DNA from 2 places in the Comamonas sp. 4034 genome. Region 2 is predicted to be linked to the other one. Evidence: riboswitches for the same ligand, from Rfam matches in the RefSeq annotation. Region 2 holds a riboswitch; the other holds the start of a gene.

Region 1 (3,410 bases), on a different contig from region 2:
GCCGAGCGATGTGCGCCAGCCGCCTTCGCGGTAGTGCCCCCACAGGTTGGCCGTTACCTTGGGCACATTGGCCGGGCGATTGCCGCTGCGGTCGGCGCCGCCTGCTTCAATCAGCTCGTCAAACCGTGCCTTGGTATAGGCGGCGTTGGCCTCCAGGCGCAACGCCGGGCTTGCTTGCAATGCGCCAGTCAGCTCCAGCCCGCGCGATGACTGCTTGCCGCCCTGGATCGACAGAGCCGAATTGGCCGGATCGCGGGTGATGATGTCGCCCTTGGCGATATGGAACAGCGCTGCCGTCCATTCGCCACGGCCATCAGCCAGTTGCTGCTTGAAGCCGACTTCCTGCTGGCGGCCCTTGCTGAGCGAAAAGCCGGTCTGCGAGGCCGCCAGCGACAGCAGGCTGGTAACCGGATCGTGCCCGGTAGTCATCTGTGCATAGACGCTCGACTGCGCGGTCAGCTTGCGCGTGAGCCCCAGGCGCCACGAGGTGCCATTCAGGTCCTTGTCAAAGCCCGTATTGGCCACGAAGTCCTGCCGCGAGAATTCGTACCAGTCGCGGCGGATGCCGCCCATCAGCAACCACTGCTCGTTGATCTTCCAGGCATCCTCAATGTACAGCGCGTTCTGTCGCAAGGTCGAGCCCATGCGCGGCAGATACGGATCGGGGCTGATCCATGTGCCCGGCACCGGATCGAATGCAGAGACGACGGAGCTTCCCGTATATGGAGAATTGCTGGTGTTGCGGAAGTTGGCCTGGGACACATCCCAGCCCACGGCCACCTGGTGTGCACTGCTCTTCCAGTCCAGCGCCAGGCGGTTGCCGTTTTGCTGCAGTGCATGGCCAATCTCGAGGTAATCCGAGCGTGCCACCGTGCCCGCGACCGGGTTGTAGTCATAGGCCTCGATGTTCTTCCAGTGGCGGTCGGCGCCAAAGTGGTAGAGCTCGTTGCGTACAGCCAGCGCGTCGTTGACCTGCCAGGTCGCCTTGGCCTTGAAGCGTTTGTCGCGGTAATGGATGTCACTGTCTTCGGTGTTGTAGCCCGTGCCGATCAGCTCGCGCGCCACACGGCCATTGATGGTCGGCGTGCCGTAGTAGCGCGATGGCGCCTGGCTGCTGATGTCGGCCGTCAGATCAAGCGTGAAATCGCCACGCGGCTGCCAGCGCAGCGCGCTCATCAGCTTGCCGCCCTTGCTGTTGTCGAAGGCTCGGTCGCCGTCGCTGCGCGCGCCGTAGGCGTCCACACGGTAGGACAGCGTATCGCTCAGGGCTCCGGTGCTGCCCAGGCCCATGCGCGCAGTGCCATGGCTGCCGCCCGAGAGCAAGAGTTCGGTGGAGCGTTCTCGGCTGGGCTGCTTGCGGATGGCATTGACTGTGGCGCCCATGGTGCCACTGCCGTACATCAGTGACGCGGGGCCGCGCAATACTTCAAAGCGTTCATAACCCCAGGTGTCCGACGGGTAGCTGATGGTTCCCGAGCCCACGCCCAACGTGATGCCGTCTTCGGCCACACCTACCGAATTGACACCATAGAAGCCCCGGCTCGCAAACGCCAGCCCGCCATTGCCCGGCGTGCCAGCAGCCGACAGGCCCACGGTCCGCGTCACCGCTTCAGCGGCACCTCGGTCAGCGCGCTCATCGATCTGCTCGGCCGACACGCCGCTCACGCTGGCGGGCAGGTCCAGCGTGGGCACATCAACGTGTGACGCCGTTGCAGAGCGGCGTGCGGTGTCCAGTGCAGGCGCCTCATTGCGGCTGCCAGTGACGAGCACCTCGGTCAGAGTCTGCTGCGCCAGAACGGCCGCCGGAGACAGCAGCAGGCCACAGGCCGTGCGCCGCAGGAGAGGGAAAGAAAAATAAAGGCCGTGCATCGCGCCGCCCCCAGAACATCCGCTGTCTGAAGCGATGGCCGAACCCACGAACCGAAACTGGTACCGAGAACGCCATCCGCACCCCGCAGACAGTAGAAAGCCAGCGCATGCACCCAAAAGCATGCGCTGTGAACATCGGCGGGCCGGTCTCCGGGCTCGCAGGCGATCCATCTCGGACCCAAACCCCACCTTCCCGGTAGCGTGCAGCGCTCCATGTTGGAGCGCACACGCCGATCCAGTGGCTGCAAACGCACAGAGCGCTTGCCTGGGGTGTTTTCCTGCATACCGTTGCGGGGGCAGCCAAGGCCTGGGTCGATCGACCGCACCTTGTTCCCGTTTCACTCGCCAAGGCGAGCACCTTCCGAAACGAAACGCCCTGGAGAAATGATTCTCAGGGCGATGCGCAATTCTATCACCGGGCTGAAATGGGCCTTTCGCCTCTACGGCACCCCAAGTGCAGGCCACAGCGATTAGCCCTATGCCGTGAAGGCGGTACCCACAGTCAGGTTCTCCCCGGCGGCCTTGCGTCACTGGGCGACAATCAGGCCATGAGCACGACCTTTGCCCCTCTGCACAACGACACCTTTTTGCGCGCCTGCCGCCGCCAGGCCACCGACTACACGCCCCTGTGGCTGATGCGCCAGGCTGGCCGCTACCTACCCGAATACAAGGCCACGCGCGCCAAGGCGGGCAGTTTCATGGGCCTGGCCACGAATGTGGACTATGCAACCGAAGTCACCCTGCAGCCGCTGGAGCGTTTTCCGCTCGACGCGGCTATCCTGTTCTCCGACATCCTGACCGTTCCCGATGCCATGGGCCTGGGCCTGTCGTTTGCCGAAGGCGAAGGCCCTCGCTTTGCGAGGAATGTGCGCGACGAGGCGGCAGTCGCAGAGCTGGCCGTGCCCGACATGGACAAGCTGCGCTATGTATTCGATGCCGTCACCAGCATCCGCCACGCGCTCCATGGCCGCGTGCCGTTGATCGGTTTTTCCGGCAGCCCCTGGACGCTGGCCTGCTACATGGTCGAAGGCAAAGGCAGCGACGACTACCGCCAGGTCAAATCGCTGATGTATGCGCGCCCCGACTTGATGCACCGCATCCTCGAAATCAACGCCGACAGCGTGGCGGCGTATTTGAATGCGCAGATCGACGCGGGCGCGCAGGCGGTGATGATTTTTGACAGCTGGGGCGGCGTGCTGGCCGACGGCATGTTCCAGCAGTTCAGCCTGGCCTATACCAAACGTGTACTCAGCCAGTTGAAGCGCCACGGCGCCGATGGCCAGGACGTGCCCCGCATCGTCTTCACCAAGGGCGGCGGCATCTGGCTGCAGGACATGAACGCACTGGATTGCGAAGTGCTGGGCCTCGACTGGACGGCCAACCTGGGCCATGCGCGCGCTGTCGTTGGTGGCACAGTGGGTGGCCCGGGCAAGGCGTTGCAAGGCAATATCGACCCGAACGTGCTGTTCGCCCCGCCCGAGCGCATTGCGGAGCAGGTGCAGTCCGTGCTCCGCAGCTTTGGCAAGCCGCACACCGACAGC
Region 2 (3,410 bases):
GTGCAGGTTGAACTGGCCCAGCTTGGTGGTGCCGGCCAGAGTGATGCCTTCAAGGCGCGCCTTGCCAACATTCGAGTAGCAGCCGCCATAAGGTCCATTGTTGCCACTGCAAGTGCCTGTGCCGCCCACCCAGTTGATCAGGTTGGTGACGTTGTTGCGGTACACGGTGGCAGAGAAGCTGTCTGCGCCCTGTGCCCAGCGCAGGCCCAATTCGGCATTCTTGCTTTTTTCCGGAGCCAGCGATGCATCGCCGTACTCGCTGAACCGCTGGTACAGCGTGGGCGCGCGGAAGGCGGTTCCCACGGTTGCGGTGGCACGCCAGTTGGGTGCAAATTCGTAGCCATAGGCTGCGCTGCCCGTGGTCTTGCCGCCGAATTCACTGTCGTCGTCGCGGCGCAGGTTTAACTGCACGGTGTGTGCACCGCTGTGCATGCCGTAGCCCAGCGCCAGCGCATTCTGGCTGCGGTCGCGGTCGATGCCGCCGTTCACCAGCGAATCCTCACGGCGCTCCAGCGCGGCCGTTATGGTGTGAATGCCGTAACGCCACTCGTTCTGGAACAGGTAGTTGTGCAGGCGGGTATCGGTCTGGTAGGGCGATGGCCGGGTTTCGTAGTAATCGCGCGATTGGGTGAGTTGCAGCTTGGTGCTGTAGTGGTCGGTCCACTTGGCCTGCCAGTTCAGGCCCAACGCATACATCTTGTTGATGCTGCGGTCATCTTCCTTGGGGGAGACGTCGTAGCCCGAATTCATGTTGCTGGCCATCATGGTGGCTTCCAGCCGGTGCTGCTGGTTGAGCTGGTAGCCCAGGCGCGCATTGACCGCGTTGTTGCGGTAGCCGTCCTTGTCGGGGTTGGCGGTGGCCGTGGTGCGCGCGTTGAAGCCATCCGATTGTGCGCGGTTGAGGCCAATCGAGTAGTCCCACGCCCCTTCGCCACCAGAGATGCCGGCTTCGGCCGTATAGGTGCCACGGTTGCCAACGCCAAAGCCCACATAGGGCTTGGGCGCGCCTTCGCCCTTCTTGGTGAAGATCTGCACCACGCCGCCCATGGCATCCGACCCATACACGGCCGCTGCCGGGCCGCGCAGCACTTCGATGCGGTCGATGAGCGCCAGCGGAAGGTTTTGCCACGAGGCACCGCCGGTGGACTGCGAATCGACGCGCACGCCATCCACATACACGGCGGTAAAGCGCGTCTCGGCACCTCGAATGAACAAGCTGGTACTGGTGCCCGGGCCGCCATTGCGGGTCATCTGGATACCCGGCACGCGTGCCAGCACATCGGCCACGCCACCTGGCCCCTGGCGCTCAATGGTCTTGCTGTCGATGATGGACATATCGGCCGTCAGATCGGACAGCGGTTGCTCGATGCGGTTGGCGGTGACTACCATCGCCTCCAGGGTTTTACCCTCTGTTTCATTCGCAGTCTGGGCCTGTGCCGACAGGCTGGCAGCCATCAGAGCCGCCGCCAGGGCAATGCGGGTGTATGGCGAGTGCAACGAAGAAAAAACGATAGCAGAATCGGGCGCGCACAGGCGCACCACTGGCGAATGGGAATGCATCTACATCTCAAGCGATGAAGTACCCCGCGCCAGCCTCCCCGCCGGCAAATGGGGAAAAACAGAAGCGGCGCGCTCTGCAGCGCACCGCCATCCACAGTGTTGGCCGGTATCCGGGCTGACGATGACACAGCGCGCGCCTTCCCAGAGACTTGTTCAAGGTATCCAGTGGCTTAGAGTGCGGGCTGCGGAGGGCAAATACCGTCCATCGCTTACCGTTGCGGGGGCAGCGCAGGTTGAGCATGGCTTGTAGGGCACAAGCGCACTCCCCTGCTTCCCGTTGAACTGCCAGAATGTGAACCACCATGGCGAGCACCAACGGGTACAATTTTATCGTCTTTACTGTTGCGCTTTAATAAAACTGTCTCTCTATGGTCACTACGCCTTCTTTGGACCTGATGCTTGAGCGGGTGGAAACTTTGCTGACCCGCTACGAACAACTGCAGCGCGCGCATGCCACCCTGCAGGAACAGGTGGATACCCTCACCCATGAACGCGACTCCCTACAATCGCGCCTGACGGCCGCCCGCTCGCGCGTTGACGCGCTGATCGAACGCCTGCCCAAGACTTTTGACCAGGACGAATCATGAAGCAGCTTGAAGTTCACATCATGCAGCAAAGCTATATGCTGGGCTGTCCCGAAGGCCAGGAAGAGCGACTGATGGCCGCCGTCAAGCAGGTGGATGAAGCCATGTGCGGCATCCGCGACGCCGGCAAGATTCGTGGACGCGAGCGCATCGCCGTGCTGGCTGCCCTCAACATGGCCTTTGATCTGCTCGATCTGAAAACCCAGAACACCGAGCTGAACCAGGAAGCCGAACAGGCCCGTACCCAGGTGGCGCAGCTTGAGCAGGCCGAACCCGCTACCGCCCAGGCTTCGCTCGACTGGGAGGAGCCCCGCCTGCAATCCATCATGCAGCGCCTCGATGCCGCCACTGGACAGCCAGCCACAGGCAATGCGACGCAGACGGTGTAGGGTTTTGCAAAACGCCTCCATCGGCTCGCACACAACACCAGATCGCGGCCGCATGCAAGCATTTGCTGAAAAATCGGCATTGAGCCCATATTCAGCAATCAGTGGGCGCTATTGTTTTTGCCCAGCCTTTGGGCATTGAATTGGTTTTTTACGGCCATCCCCCCCTGGCTGCCGGTACAATGGAGCCGTTCGCAGCCCTGCCAGACTTTATAGTTCCTTGAACCAATGCTCTACGAGCACGGGCTTGGTACATCACCTATTGAGCGTGATCGTCTCGCGTCAGATGAACCCAACGATAGGTTGCCCTTGCCCACCTGAACCCCCGGTTCAGGATGACGGTCTGGTGGATCCGCTGCGAACACCTGTTTTCGGCCTGGCTGGCCTGATCCGAAGCAATGAGGCCAGCCACTTTCAACTTCTCCTCTCCGCCGCGGCGGGGTTTCAGGCCACCTGGTTCAGGTGGCCTTTTTACTGGGCGTACCACAACCGTCCAGGTGAATACTGGTGCCCATGACTGATCCCATCGTTCTGCTTCCGCTCTCGTGCGTGGGCTTGATCACCGGCTTTCTGGCGGGCCTGCTTGGCATCGGCGGGGGCATGGTGCTGGTGCCTTTCATGACCTACATCCTGGGCACCCAGGCCGTTGCCCCGGAACTGGCCATCAAGATGGCGATTGCCACGTCGATGGCAACCATCATGTTCACCTCCATCTCCAGCGTGCGCGCCCACCACCAGCGCGGCGCCGTGCGCTGGGACATCGCTCGGCGCCTTGCGCCCGGCATCGTGCTGGGCGGACTGGTCGCGAGCCTGGGCATCTTTTCGCTGCTCAAAGGCCAGTATCTGGGCCTGTTCTTCGGGCTGTTTGTCGGCTACTCGG

What was found. Region 2 has a riboswitch for cobalamin ahead of ABIE32_RS05820 (TonB-dependent receptor domain-containing protein). Riboswitches for the same ligand answer to the same signal wherever they lie in the genome.
Region 1: another riboswitch for cobalamin. It lies ahead of ABIE32_RS09590 (TonB-dependent receptor); the one in region 2 lies ahead of ABIE32_RS05820 (TonB-dependent receptor domain-containing protein).

Annotation. Positions count from the first base shown of each region.
Region 1 is NZ_JBNDIT010000007.1:75,143-78,552, reverse strand. Features, by position in the region: gene ABIE32_RS09590 (TonB-dependent receptor) at 1-1,869, opposite strand, end outside; cobalamin riboswitch at 1,994-2,246, opposite strand; gene hemE (uroporphyrinogen decarboxylase) at 2,418-3,410, shown strand, end outside.
Region 2 is NZ_JBNDIT010000004.1:58,511-61,920, forward strand. Features, by position in the region: gene ABIE32_RS05820 (TonB-dependent receptor domain-containing protein) at 1-1,455, opposite strand, end outside; cobalamin riboswitch at 1,645-1,891, opposite strand; gene ABIE32_RS05825 (PspA/IM30 family protein) at 1,929-2,147, shown strand; gene ABIE32_RS05830 (cell division protein ZapA) at 2,144-2,533, shown strand; gene ABIE32_RS05835 (sulfite exporter TauE/SafE family protein) at 3,044-3,410, shown strand, end outside.